4 regions of the Vibrio artabrorum genome follow, and region 2 is predicted to be linked to each of the others. Evidence: predicted binding sites of a transcription regulator. Region 2 holds the regulator's gene; each other region holds the start of a gene.
The links. Region 2 encodes PurR, which represses purine synthesis genes. Its sites were predicted from a motif close to TNANGNAAACGTTTNCNTNA; they were not measured.

Region 1 (6,268 bases), 450 kb from region 2:
CGCCATCAGTTGTCCTGAGAGACTATTGATATCCACGGCACCTTTACCAAGACGAGAAGCCAGTACATCGAGATGCATCTTAGGCATCTGCTTGAGTTTGTCGGTATGAACAAAGATATCGTGGATCGGAGCACCAAGAGAGATACATGCTTTGATCTTCTGCTGCTCAACAAACGACAACCTAACCATAGCGTTGCCACCAAAGCGGAAGCCAAACAAGCCGACCTTATGATGATCAACCCAAGGGATATTCGGCAACTCATTCAACACCGCTTGATGCAAACATGAAGAGTCTTCAGTTAATGGCCAGTGAGAGCTGTGCCCTATCGATGGCATGTCTACCGTCAGCATCGCGATATTCTTAGGTGCTAAGTAATCCCGAAACAAGCGCCACATATCCGTTTGTAAACTATCTAAACCCGCGCTGACAATCACAACCGGTTGTGGCTTGTCTGTTTTAGTTAGATGTAAATTCGCTTTGATCTTCTTGTTTTGGTATGGGATATCAATCTGTTTGACGATCAACTTAGTGTGTTTTATCGCTTCAGAGTAAGCGGTATTGGCCAACACTTGAGCCTGAGCGGCAAGGCTATCGTTTTTCAGATGTGGATAGCCGGCAATACTGAAACACAAAGATGCTGAAAATAGCTCTTCAGCCCGCTCTTCTTCACTCTTCTCATTAGAACGATTTTGATGCTGCATACCAAGTTTAGTCCACTCGTATGCCCAGTTACCGCTTCGGTAGCCCATCACAGTATCTAACCACTCATCAGTAGTGCGTGAATTATCGGATGACGCGATTCTCGCTAACACGGCTTCTTGCTCTATTGGGTTGACCCCCTGCCATGCCCACTGCAGACGCCTTAGGTTTCGGTACCAAGACGAGTTTTGCTGCTCACGCTTCTCATCCAGTAATTCTTGCGAACTTGGCATGTACTGCGTCAGCATCGAGGTTTCTTTAGCCTGCTTGTGCTTAACAAATAATGTTTCCGAAAGGTTTGAGCTCGTTTCTTCTGATTCAGACATTGGGATACTTAATAAGAAATGGTTGTGACTCATAGTATAAAAAAAAATGACCCTATATAGGGTCATTTATCAAAAAACTTAGCTTACGCTTATTTTACCTTGCGATTTACAGGTTCAACATAACTTAGGCTAGTATCCCAAGGTTGTTCAATCCATGTGTCTTGAGCGATATCGACGATGTACTCGTCAAGCAAATGTGCGCCTGATGGCTTAGCACAAACTGCGATTAATTTCGCTTTAGGGTACATTTCGCGAAGCTTACGTGCAGTGTCACCACTATCGACAAGATCTTCAACAATCAAGAAGCCTTCGCCATCACCTTCAGGTGCTTTAACTACCGTCATATCACGTTGGTGATCATGGTCGTAGCTAGAAATACAAATCGTATCTACGTGACGAATACCTAACTCACGAGCCAGTATAGCACCTGGTACTAACCCCCCACGGCTTACAGCCCAAATGCCTTTCCACTGCTCGGCTGGCATTTGTTTTTCTGCTAGTTGACGGCAGTAAGTCTGCATATTGTCCCAAGTGATAACGAATTTGTTACTCATAGTATAAAACCTAATAATATTGTCATGTTATGAGAAGCTCTGCCAAGCACAGCTTCTTCAGCAGTTAAGCCGAAATCTAGACGATTAAGCGAAAATGTATTTAATAATAAAGATAACCGACATTACCCACACAGCAGGAGAAACGTCACGACCTTTACCGCTTAACAACTTAATTGCAGCATAAGCGATGAAACCCAGTGAAATACCCTCAGCAATAGAGTATGTCAGAGGCATAAGCAGACATGTTACCACGACTGGTGCAGCTTCTGTAAGATCACGCCAATCAATACCGACTAAACCAGACATCATTAGAATGGCGACATAGAAAAGCGCACCGGATGTAGCGTAAGCTGGGATCATACCGGCCAATGGTGAGAAGAAAAGAGCCAATAGGAATAAGATACCAACCACCACTGCGGTTAGACCGGTACGGCCACCTTCAGCGACACCAGCCACACTTTCAACGTATGAGGTGGTATTGGATGTACCCAGCAGAGCACCAATAGACGTTGCCGTTGAGTCTGCAAGTAGTGCTTTATTCAAGCGCGGTAGCTTACCGTCTTCTTTGATTAAATTGGCTTTCGTTGCAACCCCCACCAAAGTACCCGCAGTATCAAACAAATCAACGAATAAGAACGCGAATATCACTGAAACCATGCCGATATCAAATATAGCCGAGAAATCAAGCTGCAAAAATGTTGGAGCTAAACTTGGCGGTGTAGACATAATGCCGCCATATTGAACATCACCAACCGCAACACCGATCACGGTAATAGCAAGAATGGCAATCATTACCGCACCTTTCACTCCGCGGTGAACCAGAGCAACAGTAAGGAAGAAACCCAGAGCGCCTAGGATTGGAGCAATCGCCGTAATATCACCCAGTGAGACTTTCGTTGCAGGGTTAGACACCACGATACCAGCATTACTAAGCGCAATAAACGCAAGGAAAAGGCCGATACCAGCCGATATACCAACACGCAGTGACATAGGAATCGAATTGATGATCCATTCACGGATCTTAAAGAGGCTTAAGAAAATGAAGATGACGCCGGAAACGAAAACCGCCGCCAAAGCAACTTGCCACGTATAACCCATTCCCATCACAACAGCATAAGTAAAGAACGCGTTCAGCCCCATACCTGGAGCTTGAGCAATAGGGTAATTCGCAACAAAGCCCATAATGAAACAGCCAATAGCAGCCGCTAAACAGGTTGCGACAAAGACAGCGCCATGGTCCATACCTGCATCAGATAGAATCATTGGGTTTACAAAAATGATGTAAGCCATTGTTAGGAAGGTTGTCAGGCCTGCGATGATTTCAGTATGGACATTTGTGCCATTTTCACTGAGTTTGAATAGCTTTTCGAGCATTTTCGAATCCTATATGGGTAAGAAGTAAACGGTTGCGTAAACGATTGGCCGTGATTATAAAGTTATCAAATAACAAATTCTAGATAGAATTAGGGCTCTAAACGATATTTATCAAAATAGTATCGACATCAAAGTGATAAAAAAAACAAGCTATAAAAACATTAACCATTAAAAACAAATAATTAAAATAGTAGGCGACGATAAAGTCACTTGATTATCATTTCGAAAAAATGCCATTTTTATTGAAAATCCTTTGATTAAATTTTCAGTTTATACCGGCAAGAACTGGTCATTTTTCAACATAATTAGTTATAAAGTGAAAATTAACGATTTGACGTTAGAAAAACAACCGCAGTGAGTGGTAGAGAAATGACAAATGGAGAGAGTGGAAAGTGGCAGGCAAAAAAAACGCCACTCAAAAATGAGTGGCGGTAGAATCTGTCAACCAAGGGTTGTAAAAAAATTCCAATATTAGGGGTGAACAAACTGTTCAAGTCACATGCGTTGGTTTAGTAACCAAAGCTTGTTGGGTATGCAAAGTTGCTAGTATAAACCGAGCTGTTAATCCAGAACATTGCAGATGGTAAACCTTTCATAACTATCACCTTAGTAAATCAATAAAAAACGAATATGATTTCTCAGTTCCTTGGAGGCGATAAAACGGACTCATCCTTTGAGCATTTACTCTTCACTTCAGAAGTTGGTTACTAATATACCACTAAGAAAAAAGATTACAACAACTTTCCGTTCAACTTCACACTTTTGATATAAATGATTATTTATACAACTGAATTAAGTAATTAAATTACAAAATTGTTTTTAAATTACCTGTCAACCCAGCAATATTAAGCATACAAATGCGTATTTGTAATCAAGTAAACAAACTGGCGTTTAAAAATTGAGGTGTCTGAGGCTTAGAAGCACTACTCGTAAAAACACGCAAGTGGTATGCTGTTGCCATTAAAGCAGACCTATATTTTAGATTTTTGTTCTAATTTATCATCCATTGAAACTCTAAATATATGGCAATCAAATAAAAAAGGAGTCATCCGTGTCTGAATTCCACTCTGAGATCAGTAAATTATCCCCTGCCCCTATTTGGCAGTTTTTCGATAAAATTTGTTCAATCCCACACCCATCGAAACAGGAAGAAGAGCTTGCTCAATACATTGTTACTTGGGCAACAGAGCAAGGCCTAGATGTACGTCGCGACCCAACGGGCAACGTATTCATCAAAAAGCCAGCAACGGCGGGTATGGAAAACAAAAAAGGTGTGGTGCTACAAGCTCACATCGATATGGTTCCACAAAAGAACGAAGACACCGTTCATGACTTCGCTAAAGATCCAATCCAACCATACATTGATGGTGAGTGGGTTACCGCTAAAGGCACAACGCTTGGCGCTGACAACGGCATGGGCATGGCTTCTTGCCTAGCGGTTCTTGCTTCAAACGAAATCCAACACGGTCCTATCGAAGTTCTACTCACCGTCGATGAAGAAGCAGGCATGACGGGTGCTTTCGGTCTTGAAGCGGGTTGGTTAGAAGGCGATATCCTTCTTAACACCGATTCAGAGCAAGAAGGCGAAGTGTACATGGGTTGTGCTGGCGGCATCGACGGTACAATGACATTTGAAATTGCACGTAACGCCATTCCAGCTGACTTCGTCACACGTAAGCTAACGCTAAAAGGCCTAAAAGGCGGTCACTCTGGTTGTGATATCCACACCGGTCGTGCAAACGCAAACAAACTGCTTGCTCGCTTCCTAGCGGGTCACGCAAAAGAGCTAGACCTTCGCATCGTCGAATTCAAAGGGGGCAGCCTTCGTAACGCGATCCCTCGTGAAGGTTTCGTCACGGTTGCTGTTCCTTCTGCAAACCAAGAGAAGCTGGCTTCACTATATAACGACTACACTGAGCTGCTTTCAACAGAGCTAGGTAAAGTAGAAGACAGCATCGTGACTTTCAATGAAGAAGCGTCTGTAGAAATGGGCGCACTTGCGTCAGCAGACCAAGCTCGCTTCATCGCGGCACTTAACGCCTGTCCAAACGGCGTGATTCGCATGAGTGACGAGATTGAAGGTGTTGTTGAAACGTCTCTAAATGTAGGGGTTATCACAACAGAAGAGAACTCAATCACGGTGCTTTGCCTGATCCGTTCTCTTATTGACTCCGGCCGTAGCCAGGTTGAAAGTATGTTGAACTCAGTAGCAGAACTGGCAGGTGCTAACATCGCGTTTTCTGGTGCTTACCCAGGTTGGAAACCAGACGCAGATTCAGAGATCATGCATATCTTCCGCGATATGTACCAAGGGATCTACGGTCACAAACCAAACATCATGGTGATCCATGCTGGTCTTGAGTGTGGTCTGTTCAAAGAACCTTACCCGAACATGGATATGGTCTCTTTCGGCCCAACCATCAAGTTCCCACACTCTCCTGATGAAAAGGTGAAGATCGATACTGTTGAGCTGTTCTGGGACCAAATGGTTGCATTGCTTGAAGCGATCCCAGAAAAAGCATAATTCGATAAGCTATCGTCTTTTTCAATAAATGATGTTGTCAGCAAACATCGCTTATCGACACAAAATAAAACAGGTACTCAATGAGTACCTGTTTTTGTATCTCGATCAGATAAACGCTCAAGCGCGTGAAGCTGCGTAACTTTCTAGCTCATCAATCGATGTCTGCGCAACAACTTCTCCATCGATGAAATACGTCACCATCTCACCGTCACGAACACCAATCAAGGTCGCTCGCTCACCAGATTGGTAAGTAATGTCCATTTGGATAGTATTCTCATCAATCTGCTGCATTTGACCTTTCTTAATCATATTGGTACGAGTGATAGGGCCGACAGGCGCTTCAGTCAATGACTTATCTAGATGATGGTTAATATCAAGGTAAGTATCCATCTTTGCATCAAAAATATGTGGAGAACCCGTTAGTGGGTTGCTACCCGTCCAAAACTCTAGTGAGTTAAATACCAAATAGTCGGCTGCAACAGTAAGACCATAAGCAGGCGCTAGTAGCATGTTTAATCCACCACGAGCGTAGCGGTTATCAACAGCTTTAAGGTTAAACTTCATTAAGTACCCGGTAACAGCATTACTACCGACACAACCAGACAGCGCGACAGAAACCGCTGCTAATGCAACGATTTTTGTAATTGTTTTTTTCATTTTCATCTCAATATTTAAATTTGGCTGCCAAAAATGGCGATGGATACTATCAATCCACCTAACGGCAAATATCATTAAAAAAACAGAGTATTGTCAGAAAAATGCCAATTTAAAACGAACTCAAATGGTCAAA
Region 2 (6,268 bases):
AATCCGGAAACTGATGCATTCCTTCCTCGCAAATACAAAGCGACCAAACACAGCATGGTTCGCGGAAAATCAGCTTGTAAACAAAAATTACAACAGAGTGTTGGTCTTCCGGTCCTGAATTGTGCGGTGTACGGTATGGTTTGTCGTTTGACCCATCAAAAAGGCGTGCATTACTTATTGCCCATTATTGAGCAGTTCTTGAAAAACGATCTTCAGATAGTGATTGTCGGTACTGGTGATCCGGTTTTGGCTAGTCAGTTGAAAGAGATCTCAGCACTTCATTCAGAAAAGTTCTCATTTGTTGAAGCGTACAATAACGAATTAGCACATTTGGTTGAAGCTGGCTCTGATTTCTTCTTGATGCCTTCTGAATTCGAACCTTGTGGTTTAAATCAAATTTACAGCATGGCTTATGGGACTTTACCTATTGTGCGGTCTGTTGGTGGTTTAAAAGACAGTGTGAATGATTATGATCAGGATCCTAGCCTCGCGACGGGCTTTGCTTTTGAAGAGCCGACACCGCAAGCGTTGCTCGCGGTATTGCATCGTTCATTACTACTTTACGCACAAAACCCCTCTGAAATTAAGCGAGTTCAGCTTTATGCGATGCAGCAAGATTTTTGTTGGGAATGCGCGGCAAAAGAGTATCTGTCGATGTATCATTCTGCTCTTTAAGGCATTGACTTAGTCTATTAATTTAGCCAATGAACGGCAATGATTTGTGATAATGAAAGGCGCTCTAGCAGTAGAGGGCCTTTTTGTTTTTTCGTCCGTTCAATCAGGGGGGGGACAAAGACAAAGTTTGCACACTCATATCACTCCGGAAGGAAAGGTGGCGCAACGATTTATCTGACGGACATGAACTTTAACACTATTATCATTTAAAGTTCAGGATTGCGTGATATCCTTAAGTATAGCCTTGTGATGAGGCTGAGCTCCATTTTATTAATTAAAGTGATAGGTATGTCTGAGAGTTTATTATTTCATAAAACATTTACTCACCCTACGAGCGATGAATGGGTGGTATTTGTGCATGGTGCAGGCGGCAGTTCCTCGATCTGGTTTAAGCAAATTAAAGCTTATAAACAGCATTTTAACTTGCTTCTTATCGATCTGAGAGGGCACGGCAAGTCAGACAATATACTCAAAGAGCTGATAGCGAATCGCTATACGTTTAAAGCGGTCACACTCGATATCCTTAAAGTCCTTGATCATCTAAAAATCCGTTCAGCGCATTTCGTGGGCATGTCGTTGGGGACCATTATTGTTCGTAATGTTGCAGAGTTAGCCGCAGGGCGGGTGCGTTCTATGGTGCTCGGTGGGGCGGTGACAAAGCTCAATACTCGCTCTCAAGTATTGATAAAGCTGGGTAACTTAAGCAAGCACATCATTCCATACATGTGGTTATACCGCCTTTTTGCTTATGTTGTCATGCCACAAAAAAACCAGAAAGAGTCGCGTCATCTATTTATCCGCGAAGCCAAAAAATTGTGTCAAAAAGAGTTTAAACGCTGGTTTATTCTAACCGCTGATGTGAACCCTCTTATGAAGTACTTTAAAGATAGAGAATTACCGATCCCAACTCTTTATTTGATGGGAGAGCGCGATTACATGTTCATTAAGCCTGTAAAAGAAATGGTGGAAGCACATGAGGCGAGTGAGTTGGTCGAAATAGCGAATTGCGGACACGTATGCAACGTGGAAAACCCTGAAGAGTTTAACCAACGTTCGATTGCCTTTATTCAAAAGCAACTGCAGTAAATCTTAAAAAGCGATTTACATTCGCCATATGCCTCAAAGTAACGGCGACAACAAGCTCAACGTGAACGCCGAAAAAATGGGAGGTGAACATTAGCTTCCCATTTTTTGAGCCCCGCTTTTTTGTCAGATGGATTTTAGCTGTAATGAATAGTTTCTATTCAGGAGAGGCGGTACCACATTGCCAACAAGACCCGAATTGAGCCTCATTGATTTCATGACACTTTCTGCAACGCCATTCTTCATAGATGATGGAATCTTGCTGCTTTTGGTATTCACTAACAATTAAACGTGCTTTGTCGGTCATTTCTGGCTCACATAGCCAAACGTAAGGGTCTGTATCTTCTGTGAAAGGGATTTCTCCCTTTAAACCAAATAACCCTTCTCCTCGGACTTCACACGCAATATTTTCGCTTTCTAGTAACCCACAAATGATATGAGCTTCTGTCGGATTCGATGCACTAAAGATTTTCATGGAAATAGACCTTATCCGGCGACAGGGGCAGAACGAAACTTGTTCATCAACCATTTAGCAATTATTGGGAATACACCCAGCAAGATAAACGACAATAGTACCGAAGGTGAAACAATCCCCGACAGTGAGTCGATTTCTGCCAGTTGAGTTCCAGCATTTAAGAAAACAGCAGTGCCTGGTAACATCCCAATTTGGCTCGTCAGGTAATAACGCGTGATCGACATTGGTGTTAAGCCCATTAATAAGTTAATAATAAAAAATGGGAAGACAGGAATTAAACGGAGCGAAAATAAGTAGAATGACCCGTCTTTTTCAATGCCTTTGTTTATCGTGACTAATTTGTCAGCAAATTTGCTTTGTATCCAGTCTTGTAAGAGGTATCGGCTACTGAGAAAAGCGAGAGTCGCCCCAATGGCACTCGCGAAAGACACCAATAGCAAACTGTTCCAGAATCCAAACAACGCAGCCCCTAACAGCGTCACGACAGCAGCCCCTGGAATCGAGAAAGCGGTAATCATGATATATACGACAAAATAGGTTGCGGCGGCGGCAATGAAATTGCTATCAATGTAGTCATTTAAAACGGCTTGTTGATCTTTGGCATTCTCAAGTGTTAGGTATTGGCTAAAGTTAAGACCTAACAAAAGGATAGTGGCGATCAATGCCAGACCCAATATGACTTTTTTACTCATTGCGATTTCCTATAATTTTTAATGCATCACTTGAGTATAGACAGGCAAAACGTCAATTAACTTTCAGCACATATAAAAAAAGCCGCAAAAATGCGGCTTAGTCATAGGGTGATAATGTTAATTAACTCGATTGCTCAGCTCTTCGCGACGCTGTTGAGGTATCACAGACCAGTGTGTGCCATTGATAGCACCTTCTAGCGCCCAAAGCAGTTCGATACTGACAGAAGAGGCGTGTGATTCTTTGATGGCGTTAAATGCGTTTACAGAGCCTGATTCATATAAATGTTCTACAGATTCTATCCCAGCCTTTTTTAACATACGCTCAGTCGCGAGTCTGAGGTTAGGAAGATCTTTTAATCGAGTTGGCTTAGCTGAGGATTGCTGAGCTTTTTCATTTTTAGCATACCCTAAAGAAGCACTGGCCAGTTGCAAAATTTCCTTTTGATCTTGCCATAGGCTCTCGGGCAAAGCGAAATATTTGGTAACAACAGGGAACCCTCGTTTTTTGTAGACGTAAGGCTGAAATCCTTGCTGCTCGAATTGATTCGTTGTGCTTTTGTCTGCTCGTATATGCAATTGGTCATTTACCACTAGGGCAAACATGGTGTTATCAGCGAAAAGCCCGAAGCCACCAAACATTGAGCGTGATTTTATTTTTCCTAAGGGCTCAAACAACTTCATTGAGTCCTTTAGTATCGGTTTATCCATGTTATTCATCTCGGTGTATTTGAACTACGCCACCAAATAAGCAGGTCCGAGAGATTAGCAAAATGTTGCAACTAAATTGTCAATAAGCCGTAAATTACTAAATTATTAGCAACTACTGCATTTTGCCATCGGTAGCCCCGCTACCATACCAACGAGTGGTTTAGGCCGGAAGCTTTGCGTCTCACTCTTTCGAGTGATTTGCCCTGTGCGTGACTGATTAAATAGAATAAAGTTTTTGTTGAATGAAGCTCACACTTGCTATTCAAAAGTGTGATACTGCTTCAATTAATCTTCTTTCTTATATGCATCTAAGTTAGGTTTTTGTGTTGATAAAAAGGCGCCCCCAAAGGAGCGCACGATTAGATGAGAATATAACCATTAATTTAACGTTTTAACGGTGCTTCGCTCAACAATTTCAGGGTGCATTTCGAACACACGTTTTTCATGGTCTTTATCTTTAATGCGTTCTAATAAAATTTCAAATGCATTTTTACCAACACGACGCTTCGGTTGGTGAACCGTAGTCAACGGTGGAGAGAAGTACTCAGCCAGTTCGATGTTGTCGTAACCGATGACAGAGATATCTTCAGGAATACGAATTCCTTTTTCTTGTAGTCGGCTCATTAAGCCAAGAGCCATTGTATCGTTAAAGCAGAATACGGCTGTTGGACGTTTTTTCATTTCGATGATTTTATCTGCCGCGAGAACGGCAGTATCACATTCGAAGTTACCTTCAATGATCATGCTGTCATCAGCAGAAATCTGTGCTTCATTGAGCGCACGTTTGTAACCAGCGATGCGTTCAATACAGGCCGCTTTGTCTAAGTGGCCGCTTAAACAAGCTATGTCAGTGTGACCGCGATCAATTAGGTATTTTGTCGCTAGGTAGCCACCTTCTTCAGAGTTATCGATAATTTTATCGGCTTGAGAGCTTTCAGGCCCCCAGTCCATCACCACTTTAGGGATATCAGCGTGACGGTCCAACATCTCTCTTAGCTCTTCTGTTAAGTCAGAACACATCACCAAGATGCCATCGACACGTTTCTCTGCAAGCATTCGAATGTAGTCTCGTTGCTTCTCATAGATACCGCCGGTGTTACACAATATCAAAGTGTAACCTTGACGATAGCAGTAGCTCTCAACACCATCGATAACTTCAGAGAAGAACAGGTTCGTTGATTGCGTTACTAACATACCAATAGTGCGTGTTGTATTGCACTTTAAACTCCGTGCGACAGCACTTGGTGCGTAGTTTAATTCGTCTACGGCTTGATTGACTTTCTCTTGAGTTGCTTCTGCAACAAAACGTGTTTTGTTGATTACATGAGATACGGTCGTTGTCGATACGCCGGCTAAGCGAGCGACGTCTTTTATAGTGGCCATGGTTTTATCCTATTAGAAGCTACTTTCCCAAGTATGGGATGAAGTAGCCGTTAAGCTACCTAATTAAGAGCTTATAGTTGTAGGGCTCTTTGGGTACTAAGTGCTAAAAAACAAAAAACCGCTATTGAGCGGCTTGTCTTAACACTAAAATGCTCTGAATTTTTATAAGCATAGCATTTCGTGAGCATTTCATATTTTATCGTTTGCGGTCACAATTTTAAACTGACTAGAAATTACTCGCAACAAAATTCACCCAGAAATCCGGGTGAATTGTCACATTATCTGAATTTATTGACCGAGTCATACTGCCCGTTTATTCACCCGCCAAATATAGAGTGTCTAGGTTACAGAAAGCAACAAGTAGGGATGAAACCGATGCATAGAAACCGAATGAATCGATGTCGTGACATTTTGCATTGAACTTTGGTAACCAAGTCAGCAGTGTTTGTTCGATAAATTGCTGCTGACTAGCAAACGATTTCTCTAGCTCATCCTCACACTCAGTGTCGTTAGAGCGGATGATCAGGTTGCCAAGAAAGTCGAGTTCGATGGCAATGTGATCTGCTGGTTCTTTGAGATCTTGATTCACGACTAAATTGTGTTTCGCCATGATCTCTTCCATATCTTTTGCAGGTTTATCGTTTAATAACCCCGTCTCACCGATATACATTGAAGCGTAAGGAAGGGCGCCATGCTTATCCGTTTTTAAAAATAGATCACAGAAGTCAGCTGCTAGCTCTAACTGTGCATCTTCACGAGTTTGTAAACGGTTGAGCGCGTCTACCAAGCTGTCGATTGCTGGCTTAAGTGTTTCATTTTCCCCTAAACCAGTCAGAAAGGAACGAATTTCGACAGAATGATAGTGATCAAGCTCTTCTTGAGTGAGTTCTTTAGCGAATAAGCTTGATAGCCACCAATATATTTCTGCTCTTTGTTCGTTGAACGCTTTCGTATCTTTCATTTGATTAATCCTAATATCGTCTTTCGTATTGCTTGGCTACGAAGGCTAACTAACCGTGATATTTGTAGAGTACAACGTCACTCGCTAGCAATAATGCCTATATTGAATTGCGATGAGCGATAAATAGCAAGGTTTAAGATTGTCTTGTATCAAAAAAAAATCATCTTTCTGGCTTTTATCTTCTGTACGACTAGAATTGTTACTAGTTATGAATAGAATAGTCAATGAAACTATTAAATAAGAAAAGTGGTGTAGATGAGCTATCACGTATTGGTCGTTGAAGATGATGTG
Region 3 (6,268 bases), on a different replicon from region 2:
TCATGATGCTCATAAGCAATGATCGCCGCAAGGTTGGTGATATCACCAGCTCCACTTTTCAGTAAATGATAACCCGCAGTAGTGTGCTGCTTCATGATAACCCACTCTTCTTCCGTTAGCTTATCAGGCTTATCGAGAATATATTCAGGAACAGAGATTTTTCCCACATCATGCATTGGACTGATGATTTCTATCATCTCAATCTCGCGATGACTCAAACCATAATGCTTAGCAAGTAACGCTGATAACTTGGCGACACGCTTAACGTGATTGCCTGTTTCACCAGAGCGCGTTTCAATGGCTTCCCCCAAAACATGAATCATGTCTTTTTGAACACTGAGTGTCTGCTTCTGTAGCGATAAGATTCGTTTATTTTTTTTAGCGAGCTCTTTCTTTTGACGTAACGTAATAAATTGCATGATGACAATTAAGCTTAACGCTAAAATAACCAGACTCAAACCAACCAGCAACTGAAGGTTCTTACGTATAAAAGAAGCGGGTTTATGGATTACCACCGATTTTTCAGGTAGTGCATCCTCACTGATATCAAATTTTTTCATGGCAAGGTAATTAAAAACAAAGCGTTGGTTATCACCCGGTACGAACGAGGGGGCGAAACCGAGATCCATATACTTATCGAGGGCATCAACGGCCTCTTCACCTATGCTTTGTGAATGATTCACATAGCCACCGAGTACCTCGCCCGAAATATAGAATTGCCACAAAGCAAACACCGGCGCAGCACTCGCTTTAGATAAGGTATCTGCCACCTCTTGGTAAGTATGGTAAAGGCCTTGTTTCAACTCTGTGTTGTAGTGGCTGAGCAAAACCGCATCGTCTGCCGAGATCCCTTCCAAAAACTGGCGGGTATGCTCTAGTGATAGATCACGAATTTCGACCAAATTAACATTTGGAAACTCAGCCATTATGCGATGAATTTCTGTGTGAATCAGTTCGGAAGTTACACTAGAATCATTGATAAAATAGAGGTTCTTTAGATGAGGTCTTAATTTGCAAATCAGCTTAATATTAACGTCTATCTGATCATTCTCATAAAGCACGGTTGCTCTATCAGACACTGCGTACATGTCAGTACTGAAATCATTGATGCCAGCAGCAACGACCGGTGTGCTTCTATCAATCAAATCAGGCAGAGATTTAAGAAAATTGGCCGCGTGATCGTCTGTTACGATGACGCCATCAAATTTATAACCGGCATATTTCGTACGTAAGTAGCTCGCAAGAGAGTCGTAGTACTGAGGGCTGTGGACACGTTTTGAATCCAAATACTCGATTGAGAGCTTAACTTCGCTTTGAGATTGACTGAAAGCACGGTCTATCCCTTTTTGGAGGTCAGCGGTCCATTGATAAGAAGGTTCGTAGGAGTGCAACACTAGGATTTGTTTAACACCCCAACCATGTGCAGAAATAGCTGGAGAAAAAGCGCTAACGCATAATACAGCGATTGAGATCAATAGCTTGTACATACAACACAATTACCCCTTTTTTAAAAACAAGCATTGTACTCAGATTAACGCCTTATCAAAGCACCTTTATTTCTCGATCCAAACTTTATCGCCAAAAACATGATCTCGTACAAAAAAGTCACGCAGCTGTTTAGCAAAGCCTTCGATATCTTGATCATTGTTGTTAACAATATCCGATAGCAACAGACAATCCTCACCTTCAGTGACAATCGCGCTCGCCACAACATCGCCATTTTGAGTGCCAATAAACAAGGTGTGCGCTTCCGACAACATAATCTGACTTAAGAACTCCAAAATATTCGCTCTTTCGGTTTCATCTTTGTAGGCGCTGGCTTGATTCAGTGAAAAAAGAACCGTCAATTTATGAAAGTCGACTTTATGCAGTTCATCAATTTGAGTTGGAGTTTGGTCTTGTGGGAGAAGCTGATAAGTCTTTTGGGAAAGTTGTTTTTTATAGACATCTAAACCAAGAAGGCTCTCTTTCGCGGGGTATGCAATATCCAGTTGGCTAAATAGCCAATGGTTCTTCTGATGTGCAATTTCAGGTATTTCATTATTCATTCTTTTAGTACCTACGTTTAGTATTCCAAACATCACCGTGATTCGGAACAACACATGGTCGACAAAAGAGCCGATCTAAAGATAGAAAGCATACAGAGCATGACTAAGGCCAACAAGCACTTTAAAAGCCTTATGTTTTTCATTAACCACAACAAGCCTTTAAGAACTCAACGAAAAGCTCTACACTCGTATCCAAGCTTTCAATTTCCTGATAGTAAATAGAACGATATAAATAAAAAGGACTTCTTATGAAAAAAGCCTTAATAGCAGCCAGTATCATCGCAATGTTAGCTGGCTGTTCGGACAATGAAGTTGGCGACGTCTCTCTGGGTCTCTTCACTATGAAAGACATCAAAATATCTTCGTTAGACGATGATAAAATCACCGGTGTGACTTGTCATATCGCATCAATCGAAGCAAACCTTAGCCTTTCAGATCCGAGTGATAGTTCTATTTCTTGTCGTCAAACGGGTGATATTACACCTGAAATGATTGCAACAATTGACAAGAGTGAATCAGGTGAAGTGGTATTCAAGCAGTCGAAAAGTATTTTCTTCAAAACGATGAAAGTCAGACGTATTTATGATGCAGAGAATCAAACGCTACTCTACTTGTCTTACACCACTAAAGAGACCGAGGGTAGTTTCAAACACAGCCTGTCCACCGTGCCATTGTGGGGAACAAAGGCTTATGTTGACCCCGCGACGTTAGCCCCAATCGAATAGAGACATCGAATCACCTGTACAGTCATTGTGCAGGTGATTCAAAATGTAATAAAAATGAAAGAAACAGAATTAAAATGTGATATTATGCGGCAAAATTTTTTCACTGTATTTTTCATATGAAGTTTCCTGGACAGCGTAAATCTAAGCACTATTTTCCAACTCACGCACGTGATCCGTTGGTCAACCAAATTCAACAAACGCCCAAGCTTCACCGCGCCACGATTGTCGGTGTCGGTCAAACTATTGTTGATATCGAAGCCCGTGTTGACAACTCGTTCCTAGAAAAATACCAGTTGAGTAAAGGTCACTCTCTCGTATTGGAAGAAAGCAAAGCTGATGCGCTGTACGAAGAGTTAGTTGAACGAGGGTTGATCACGCATCAATATCCTGGCGATACTATTGGCAATACATTACATAACTATTCTGTACTTGCAGACAGTAAATCGGTCCTGCTTGGTGTTATGTCTAAGAAGATTGAAGTCGGCTCATTTGGTTATCGTTACCTATGCCGTACATCTTCTCGCATGAACCTAAACCACCTACAAACGGTTGATGGTCCAATTGGCCGTTGCTACACACTTATTTCTGAAGATGGTGAACGTACGTTTGCGATCAATGAAGGGCACATGAACCAACTGCTTCCAGAGAGCATTCCTGAAAAAGTGTTCGAGAAAGCTTCTGCATTGGTTGTGTCGTCATACCTAATGCGTGGAAAACCCGAAGATCCGATGCCAAAAGCGGTACGAAAAGCGATCGAGTACGCGAAAGCGCACAATGTGCCTGTTGTACTCACGCTTGGTACTAAGTATGTGATCGAAGGTAACGCTGAGTGGTGGCAAGAATACCTGAAAGAAAACGTCACCATCGTCGCGATGAACGAAGACGAAGGTGAAGCATTAACGGGTGAAAAAGATCCACTACTTGCTGCTAACAAAGCGCTTGAGTGGGTTGATCTAGTCCTATGTACTGCGGGGCCTATTGGTCTTTACATGGCAGGTTATACCGACGAATTAGCCAAGCGTGAAACCACTCTGCCGCTATTGCCGGGTAACATCCCAGAGTTCAACAAGTATGAATTCAGCCGTGCGATGCGCAAGCAAGACTGTCAAAACCCAGTAAAAGTCTACTCTCACATTGGTCCTTATCTCGGAGGTCCACTTGAGATCAAGAACACCAATGGCGCTGGTGATGGTGCGCTTTCTGCTCTACTTCACGACATGGCCGCCAACAGCTATCACCAAGTCAACGTGCCGAATTCGGAGAAACATGAATTCACGTGTCTAACGTACTCGTCACTGTCTCAAATTTGTAAATACGCCAACCGTGTAAGCTATGAAGTTCTGACTCAACACTCTCCTCGCCTGTCTCGTGCACTACCAGAGCGTGAAGACAGTTTAGAAGAAACATACTGGGACCGCTAAACGACCCTAGGTTGTCACCGAAGTAGAATTGCTATTTAATTTCTCAAAGGGCTGCTATTTGCAGCCCTTTGTCTATGAAGATATTGGGTATTAACCGATAAGTACGTACAATGACAGGTAATCAGACGAATATTTTGCTTGTTTAAGATTTGATCTTGCGCAATGACTTTTAAGATCGGTAATTCCCAAGCACATAATTCATGTGGTTTGTCTTTACTTGAGAGATTTATACAGTATTATCGCCACGCAAACGTTTACGTACCACCTTTAGGTTCTGATATAAGGATCAAATATGCTGTCTGATATTGATATTTGTCGCTCTACCCCCCTTAAAAACATCAGTGAAGTTGCTGAACGAGCTGGCCTTCAACACAACGAACACCAACCATTAGGGCAACACAAATCTAAAGTGTCTCTCATGTCGCTAGAACGCCTCGATAACCAAAAAGATGGCAAGTTAGTTTTAGTCACCGCGATTACACCAACTCCTCTAGGTGAAGGGAAAACCGTTACCACCATCGGTTTAGCGCAAGGTCTAGCAAAAATAAATCAATCGGTAATCGCCTGTATTCGTCAACCTTCCATGGGCCCGGTCTTTGGTGTTAAAGGAGGGGCTGCGGGTGGTGGTTACTCTCAAGTTGCCCCTATGGAACAATTGAACCTGCATCTGACCGGCGACATTCATGCAGTAACAGCGGCTCACAACCTTGCCTCTGCCGCGATTGACGCACGCTTGTATCATGAACAACGTGAAGGTTTGGATGCCTTTGAAGCGCGCAGTGGTTTAAAAGCATTGGACATAGACCCCAATCGAATCGTATGGCGACGCGTCGTTGATCATAATGATCGCGCATTACGTATGATCACAGTTGGCAAAAACGAAGCTAAAAAAACCATTAACGGCGTTGAGCGCGAAGACGGATTCGATATCTCAGCCGCTTCAGAGCTAATGGCGATTCTTGCTCTAGCGGATGACCTGCAAGATTTAAGAAAGCGCATCGGACGAGTAGTGCTTGCATACAATAGACAAGGCTTGCCATTAACTGCAGATGATTTCAACGTTGCTGGCGCGATGACCGTCACAATGAAAGATTCCATTGAGCCTACATTGATGCAAACCCTTGAAGGCGTTCCAACCCTAATACACGCAGGGCCTTTCGCGAACATCGCCCATGGCAACTCTTCCATTATTGCTGATAAAATCGCATTGAAGCTGAGTGATTTTGTTGTAACTGAAGGTGGCTTCGGTTCCGATATGGGGTTCGAGAAAGCGTGCAATATCAAAGTGAAAGCATCAAATAAAAAGCCCGACTGCGCCGTTATCGTCGCAACATTACGTGGTTTAAAAGCAAACTCTGGCCTCTACGATTTTAAACCGGGTACTCCGTTACCAGATTCAATCTTTAATGATGACCAAGACGCACTTATTGCAGGCTTTGAGAACCTTAAATGGCATATCAATAACGTTAAGCAATACCAAGTGCCAACGGTTGTTGCGATTAACCGATTCCCACAGGATTCAGCTCAAGAGCTGGGTACTTTGAAACAGATGATCAGCGATTTCGACCCAAGCGTCAGCGTTGAAGTAAGCGAAGCATTTGGTCAAGGTGGCGAAGGGGCGACTCAGTTGGCTCAAGCGGTAGTCAAAGCGTGTCAAGAAGAGTGTGAATTTAAGCCTTTGTATCACTCTGAGCAAAGCCTAGAAGAAAAGCTAATGGCAGTCGCTGAAGTGGGTTATGGTGCGTCAAATATCTCTCTGTCACCCCTTGCAAAGCAACAACTCGACGATTTCAACAAACATGGATACAGTCATCTATCGGTTTGTTTGGCCAAAACACCACTCTCTATCTCTACCGAAGCACACATCAAAGGCGCCCCAACCCAGTTTAACGTTCCCGTTAGAGAGCTAAAACTTTGTGCGGGAGCCGGCTTTATTTACGCTTTGTGCGGTAATGTAATGACCATGCCCGGATTACCCGATAAACCAGCATTTATGTCGTTAGACATTGACGAGCAAGGCAACGTCATTGGCTTGAGTTAATCATTAAAATACATCCAGCCAAGTACTCCAAAC
Region 4 (6,268 bases), 920 kb from region 2:
AGTTCACCGAAGTGGGTTATGTTGGTAAAGAAGTGGAAACCATCATCCGTGATCTAACGGACGTTGCCATCAAGATGACGCACCAACAAGCGATGGAAAAAGTACAGTACCGCGCGGAAGAACAAGCTGAAGAACGTATTCTAGATGCCCTTCTACCGCCAGCACGTGATGCTTGGGGTCAGAACGAGCAATCAACTGAAGACACCACTTCTTCCAACACTCGCCAGATTTTCCGTAAGAAACTGCGTGAAGGTAACCTCGACGATAAAGAGATTGAAGTTGATGTCGCTGCACCGCAAATGGGCATTGAAATCATGTCACCTCCTGGCATGGAAGAGATGACGAACCAACTGCAAGGCATGTTCCAAAACCTAGCTGGCGACACCAAGAAAAAGCGCAAGATGAAAATCAAAGACGCATTCAAGGCACTGACAGAAGAAGAAGCTTCAAAGCTTGTCAATCAAGAAGAGTTAAAAGAGAGCGCAATCTTCAACGCTGAAAATAACGGCATCGTATTCATCGATGAGATCGACAAAATCTGTAAGCGTGGCGATAGCTCAGGCCCAGATGTCTCTCGTGAAGGCGTTCAACGTGACCTACTGCCTCTTATTGAAGGCAGTACAGTATCCACAAAGCACGGTATGGTGAAAACGGACCACATCTTGTTCATCACATCAGGCGCATTTCAAGTGGCTAAACCCTCTGATCTGATCCCTGAACTACAAGGTCGTCTGCCTATTCGTGTAGAACTTGAAGCCCTGTCAGCGAATGACTTTAAACGCATTCTGACTGAACCCAAAGCCTCTCTAACAGAGCAATACATTGCCCTAATGAAAACAGAAGATGTCAACATCGAGTTCACTGAAGATGGCATCAACCAAATTGCTGACGCAGCATGGCGCGTAAACGAAACCACTGAAAACATTGGTGCTCGTCGTCTACACACAGTAATGGAGCGTCTGATGGATGAGATTTCATTCAACGCAACAGACAAAGCTGGCAGCAAACTCGTGATTGATGAAGCTTACGTAACATCGAAACTTGGCGAATTCGTAGAAGACGAAGACCTAAGCCGCTTCATTCTGTAGCACACGAAATACCAACTTAATTGCTCTATCTCAAAGAAAGAGCAGCTAATCGGTGAATTCAAGGCCCACTTTCGAGTGGGCTTTTTATTACTCGAAAAATGGGCGTATACTCCAATCACAGCATGAAATGAATACTTACAAAGAAATTGACCTAAGATGAAACAATCTCTACTGATTTGGCTTGATGCCGCACGACCGAAAACACTGCCTCTCGCACTTGTCTCTATTCTTACAGGAAGTAGTTTAGCGTTCGCCAGCGATCAGTTTTCTTTATCAATAGCACTACTGGCCTTGTTAACCGCGACGCTATTACAGATATTATCGAACCTAGCCAATGATTATGGTGATGCGGTTAAGGGGACAGACAACGACAAGCGCCTTGGGCCGACACGTGCGATGCAATCTGGCGTGGTGACCGCAAAAACCATGAAGCAAGCAATCGTGATCAACATCGCCTTGACCATAATTGTAGGCCTAATCCTGATTTTCTATGCGTTAAACTCCATTGAAAGTATCTTATCTTTCATCGCATTAGGCGTATTAGCGATCGTTGCCGCTATCGCTTACACCGTCGGCAATAGGCCTTATGGGTATATTGGACTTGGCGATCTATCTGTCTTTATTTTCTTTGGCTTATTAGGGGTTTCCGGCACGTATTTTTTATATACAGGCCATGTTGAACCCAGTCTGTTTTTACCCGCGCTCGGTTGTGGATTGATGGCCGTTGCAGTGCTCAATATCAACAACATGCGTGACATCGAAAACGACAGCGAGTGTGGTAAGCGTACGATGGCAGTTCGATTAGGCCAGCGCAAAGCCAAACACTACCATTTCGCACTGCTTGGTTTTGCCCTTGTGTCTTTTGCTCTTTACCTACTGATTCAAGAAAAACCGATCTGGATTAGCCTACCGTTTTTACTCAGTGCGGTTATTGTCTACAAGCATGGTAAGGCTGTTTGGAAAACAGAGGAACCCGCACAGATCGCGCCAATGATGCCTGCTATTGTCAAATGCTCACTGGCCACTAACCTATTGTTTGCAGGGGTTGTTGTAGCTCAAACTCTATTGAGTTAGTGGCGACTAATCATTGCAAAGGGATCCAACGCCGATATACTCAAAGTAAGCTCATTGTTCAAAAGGTACGCTAATGGAATACAACACTTCAGCACTGTGCGACATCTATTTAGATCAAGTCGATGTCGTGGAGCCAATGTTCAGCAACTTCGGTGGACGAGCATCTTTCGCCGGGCAGATAACGACATTAAAGTGTTTTGAAGATAACGCTTTGATTCGCTCCGTATTAGAACAAGATGGCTTGGGACGAGTGCTGTTAATTGATGGCGGCGGCTCATTACGTAAAGCGCTGATCGATGCTGAGATTGCCCTACTTGCCGAAGACAATGAGTGGGAAGGTATTGTGGTTTACGGCTGCGTTCGTGAAGTCGATGAGCTTGAAGACATGAACCTAGGTATCCAAGCCTTGGCTTCTATCCCTGTCGGTGCTGGACAAGAAAATATTGGCGAGGTTGACGTACCAGTCAACTTTGGCAGCGTAACCTTCTTACCTGAAGATTACCTCTACGCCGACAACACCGGCATCATTCTTTCGGCAGAGCCTTTAGATGTAGAACTTGATCTGGATGTTGAAGAAGAGATCGAGTAACTCACTCAATCAATCAATCACCAAGGACAAGAACACAAACAAAAACGCCCGCTACTCAGTAGCGGGCGTTTTTGTTAAATCCGAAGAGCCAATTACTCTACGTCATCCATTTTACCAAGAAGGTTACGGATACGATCTTGCCATGCCGAGTGCTCTTCCTGCATTTGCTGAGTTTTTTGCTCTAGCTCGTAACGGCTTGCTTTAAGCTCACCGGCTTCTGTTGCTAGTGCTTGTTTCTCTTCTTTAAGCTCTTCGACTTCCATTTGAAGAAGTGCAATAGTATCTACTGCTGTTTGAATTTTTGCTTCTAGCTGCTCTAGTACTTCAAAAGACATTCTGGCCTACCTTTAAGTTATCCGTTTGATGGTGGAAGTTCACTCCACTTATTCCCCATTCTACTCAGCAGCGCAAGGATAAACACTTAATATATTCGATATTTTGCACTATTCGATGAAAAAAACAGCGTATTTTACCGAATATTGACGTGGGCTATCACCGACACAACGACAGGCTGAGTATTTTGAAGCTAATTCACGGTTTTCCAATACAAATTGATCAAGAGCAATCCTCAAAAAACAAAAAGGCAAACGTTTACTTTTGGATATGGTAAAATTCGCCGCGAGATTTCTATCCCCCCCTCTTTTTTTTAATTTTGGAGCCCGCATGAAACGCGATTTAGCAATGTCATTCTCTCGTGTCACAGAAGGTGCCGCATTAGCTGGTTATAAGTGGCTTGGCCGTGGTGATAAAAACGCTGCCGATGGCGCTGCTGTAGAAGTCATGCGTAGCCTACTTAACAAAACCGAAATCAGCGGTGAGATTGTTATTGGCGAAGGTGAAATCGATGACGCCCCTATGCTGTACATCGGCGAGAATGTCGGTATTGGTGGTGATGCAGTCGATATCGCCGTTGACCCAATTGAAGGAACACGCATGACAGCAATGGGCCAATCGAATGCATTGGCTGTATTAGCGGCTGGTGAAAAAGGTAGCTTCCTTAAAGCGCCTGACATGTACATGGAAAAACTGGTGGTTGGCCCTGGCGCAAAAGGGGCGATTGACCTAGAACTGCCACTCACAAAAAACCTAGAAAACATCGCCAAAGCTTTGGGGAAAACACTTGATACACTGGTTGTAACAACACTTGCTAAGCCACGTCATGCTCAAGTGATTGCTGACATGCAAGCGATGGGCGTACGTGTATTCGCAGTGCCAGACGGTGATGTTGCCGCTTCAATCCTAACCTGCATGCCAGACAGCGAAGTGGATGTCATGTACTGCATCGGCGGCGCACCTGAAGGGGTAGTTTCTGCGGCTGTGATTCGCGCACTCGACGGCGACATGCACGCCCGCCTTCTTCCTCGCCATGAAGTAAAAGGCGATACAGAAGATAACCGTAAACACGGTGAGCTTGAACTCGAGCGTTGTGCTGAAATGGGCGTAACGGCGGGTATTGTGTTGAAGATGGAAGACATGGCTCGTAGCGATAACGTTGTATTCTCGGCAACAGGCATCACCAAAGGTGACTTGCTAGAAGGCATTACTCGTCAAGGCAATATTGCAACGACTGAAACGCTACTTATCCGTGGTCGCTGTCGTACCATTCGTCGCATCAAGTCTATCCACTACCTAGAGCGTAAAGATCCTGAAGTTGTAGGCCACATCCTGTAAACCTATACTAGATTCAACAGAATACGCAAAGGCTGATACTTGGTATCAGCCTTTTGTTTTATGACCCTAAAAGCATCGCACCATTCACTGTCGATGCCGTAAGCGGAGTTAACATAGTAAATAGTTTGCTTTATAAACACCTTACCCCATAATAGTAAGGTTCATAAGGTAGGGATAATATGAAAACAAGCGACAAAATCTTACAAACCATTAAACGTAAAGGCGCGGTAACCGCAAAGCAACTGTCAGAAGAATTTGGCATAACTACAATGGGAGCTAGGCAGCACCTACAAAGTTTGGAAGATGACGGTATTCTTGCGTTTCATGACGTCAAAGTAAAAGTAGGTCGCCCAACTCGCCATTGGTCACTGACTCAGCAAGGTAATAGCCTGTTTTCAGACCGACATGGCGTCCTCACCATTCAAGTGATTGATGCTGTAGAAAGCCTATTCGGTAAAGAAGGCTTGGCTAAAGTGACCGCTGAGCGTGAACAACATACGTTCAAGCAGTATCAAACCGCCCTATCTGGCTGTAATAATCTGTACAGTAAGCTTGAAAAACTCACTCAGCTTCGCGAAGAAGAAGGTTACATGGCAGAGCTTCAAGCACATGACGATCATTACATCTTGATTGAAAACCACTGCCCTATCTGTAAAGCGGCAACTCGTTGTCCTAGCTTATGCCAGTCAGAACTCAATGTTTTTCAAAAATTGCTCGTAGGCGAGTGTCATGTAAGTCGCACTGAACATATTATTGCTGGAGAGAGACGCTGTACCTATACTTTAACGCCAGTCCTCTAACCGTACATTATTCAACGTGTCTCAAAATTAAGAAAACGCAAAGCGTTCAACATTCACACCACTTTCTCTCTTAAGCTTAAACAATACAACACAGATTTAAGCGAAGGGAAGAATGATGCGACCTCCCCACCCAGATCAAAAACTGCCTCCTTTTGATGAACTCGTCCAACTCGCAAAAAGCAACCCGACTGCGTTCAATCAATTCAAACACAAGATGTGTGAACAAATGATTTGCTCAGCATCAGAGACCATGCAAGACAGGCTTCGCGCTCAACAAAGTCATATCGATTTAGTGGTTAGCCGTTGTAAAAACCCACACCACACCAATGTCGTGCTCATGCAAGAGTTGCGCTGTCAGGTCTGTAAATTCCAAGCGGCTCTCAAAGGTCATTGCGGTTTTAAAGAACCTGAACCTAAAAATGTGGTGCCTTTTAAGCCGAATACCGAACCCAAAATGTACTAAAAGTCGAAATAAGTTAAAAACAAAAACGCCTTAAAAGAAAAGGGAGACAATGCTCCCTTTTCACTTATCTACCATTCCGCTTTTAAACGGGAGCCTCACCGTAATTATTGCGGCCCTCTGTGCCTTTCAACAAGCCACACTCAATCAAAATCCATAAGCCACACACGAGTGCCGCAACCGTCGCTACCATATTCATTGGCGATACCGAGTCGGTTGTGGTCGCAGCCATTGGCGAAGCTAAACGACCCAGTACTAGAGGCACATTCAACAGCAACCAGTAGTTTGACTTATTGCGATCATGCCAACGCTTAGCGGTCACGGCAAGGTCTGGGACCGCAAGCAAGATTAAGAAGGTTGGTAGTAGGATATAAGAATAAGCTGGGAACAAAACAGAAATACCGGAAGCAAAGCCAGTGATCGCTATGTAATAGAAAATATTCCAAATCCAATAAGTCTTACGACCAATTCTCCCTCTGAAAGAGAGCAGTAAATCTTTCATCGACATCTTAAATACTCAAATTTGTACGCCGCTAAAAGTCAGCAGCAATGGTTAGTTGATTACTTTTTGAAAGCACGCTTTGTC

Region 1: a site for PurR is predicted at 2,975-2,994, ahead of OCU36_RS10395 (NCS2 family permease). Genes of this name have one in related genera too.
Region 3: a site for PurR is predicted at 4,437-4,456, ahead of OCU36_RS18430 (formate--tetrahydrofolate ligase). Genes of this name have one in related genera too.
Region 4: a site for PurR is predicted at 3,331-3,350, ahead of glpX (class II fructose-bisphosphatase). Genes of this name have one in related genera too.

Annotation. Positions count from the first base shown of each region.
Region 1 covers NZ_AP025458.1:2,321,366-2,327,633, forward strand. The annotation lists gene frsA (esterase FrsA) at 1-1,026, opposite strand, end outside; gene OCU36_RS10390 (xanthine phosphoribosyltransferase) at 1,116-1,580, opposite strand; gene OCU36_RS10395 (NCS2 family permease) at 1,665-2,954, opposite strand; gene OCU36_RS10400 (aminoacyl-histidine dipeptidase) at 4,006-5,478, shown strand; gene OCU36_RS10405 (DUF3332 domain-containing protein) at 5,596-6,135, opposite strand.
Region 2 covers NZ_AP025458.1:1,870,019-1,876,286, reverse strand. The annotation lists gene glgA (glycogen synthase GlgA) at 1-675, shown strand, start outside; gene OCU36_RS08425 (alpha/beta fold hydrolase) at 964-1,761, shown strand; gene OCU36_RS08420 (putative signal transducing protein) at 1,916-2,233, opposite strand; partial or broken gene OCU36_RS08415 (TVP38/TMEM64 family protein) at 2,245-3,030, opposite strand; gene OCU36_RS08410 (TfoX/Sxy family DNA transformation protein) at 3,043-3,633, opposite strand; cyclic di-GMP riboswitch class I at 3,761-3,846, opposite strand; gene purR (HTH-type transcriptional repressor PurR) at 4,012-5,016, opposite strand; gene torD (molecular chaperone TorD) at 5,330-5,977, opposite strand; gene torR (two-component system response regulator TorR) at 6,233-6,268, shown strand, end outside.
Region 3 covers NZ_AP025459.1:990,700-996,967, reverse strand. The annotation lists gene OCU36_RS18450 (HD domain-containing phosphohydrolase) at 1-1,487, opposite strand, end outside; gene OCU36_RS18445 (hypothetical protein) at 1,554-2,048, opposite strand; gene OCU36_RS18440 (CreA family protein) at 2,297-2,773, shown strand; gene OCU36_RS18435 (inosine/guanosine kinase) at 2,890-4,194, shown strand; gene OCU36_RS18430 (formate--tetrahydrofolate ligase) at 4,487-6,235, shown strand.
Region 4 covers NZ_AP025458.1:2,791,688-2,797,955, forward strand. The annotation lists gene hslU (HslU--HslV peptidase ATPase subunit) at 1-1,088, shown strand, start outside; gene OCU36_RS12680 (1,4-dihydroxy-2-naphthoate polyprenyltransferase) at 1,245-2,162, shown strand; gene rraA (ribonuclease E activity regulator RraA) at 2,236-2,751, shown strand; gene zapB (cell division protein ZapB) at 2,844-3,086, opposite strand; gene glpX (class II fructose-bisphosphatase) at 3,415-4,422, shown strand; gene OCU36_RS12700 (helix-turn-helix transcriptional regulator) at 4,602-5,222, shown strand; gene OCU36_RS12705 (DUF3135 domain-containing protein) at 5,338-5,685, shown strand; gene OCU36_RS12710 (DUF805 domain-containing protein) at 5,768-6,190, opposite strand; gene OCU36_RS12715 (5-carboxymethyl-2-hydroxymuconate Delta-isomerase) at 6,236-6,268, opposite strand, start outside.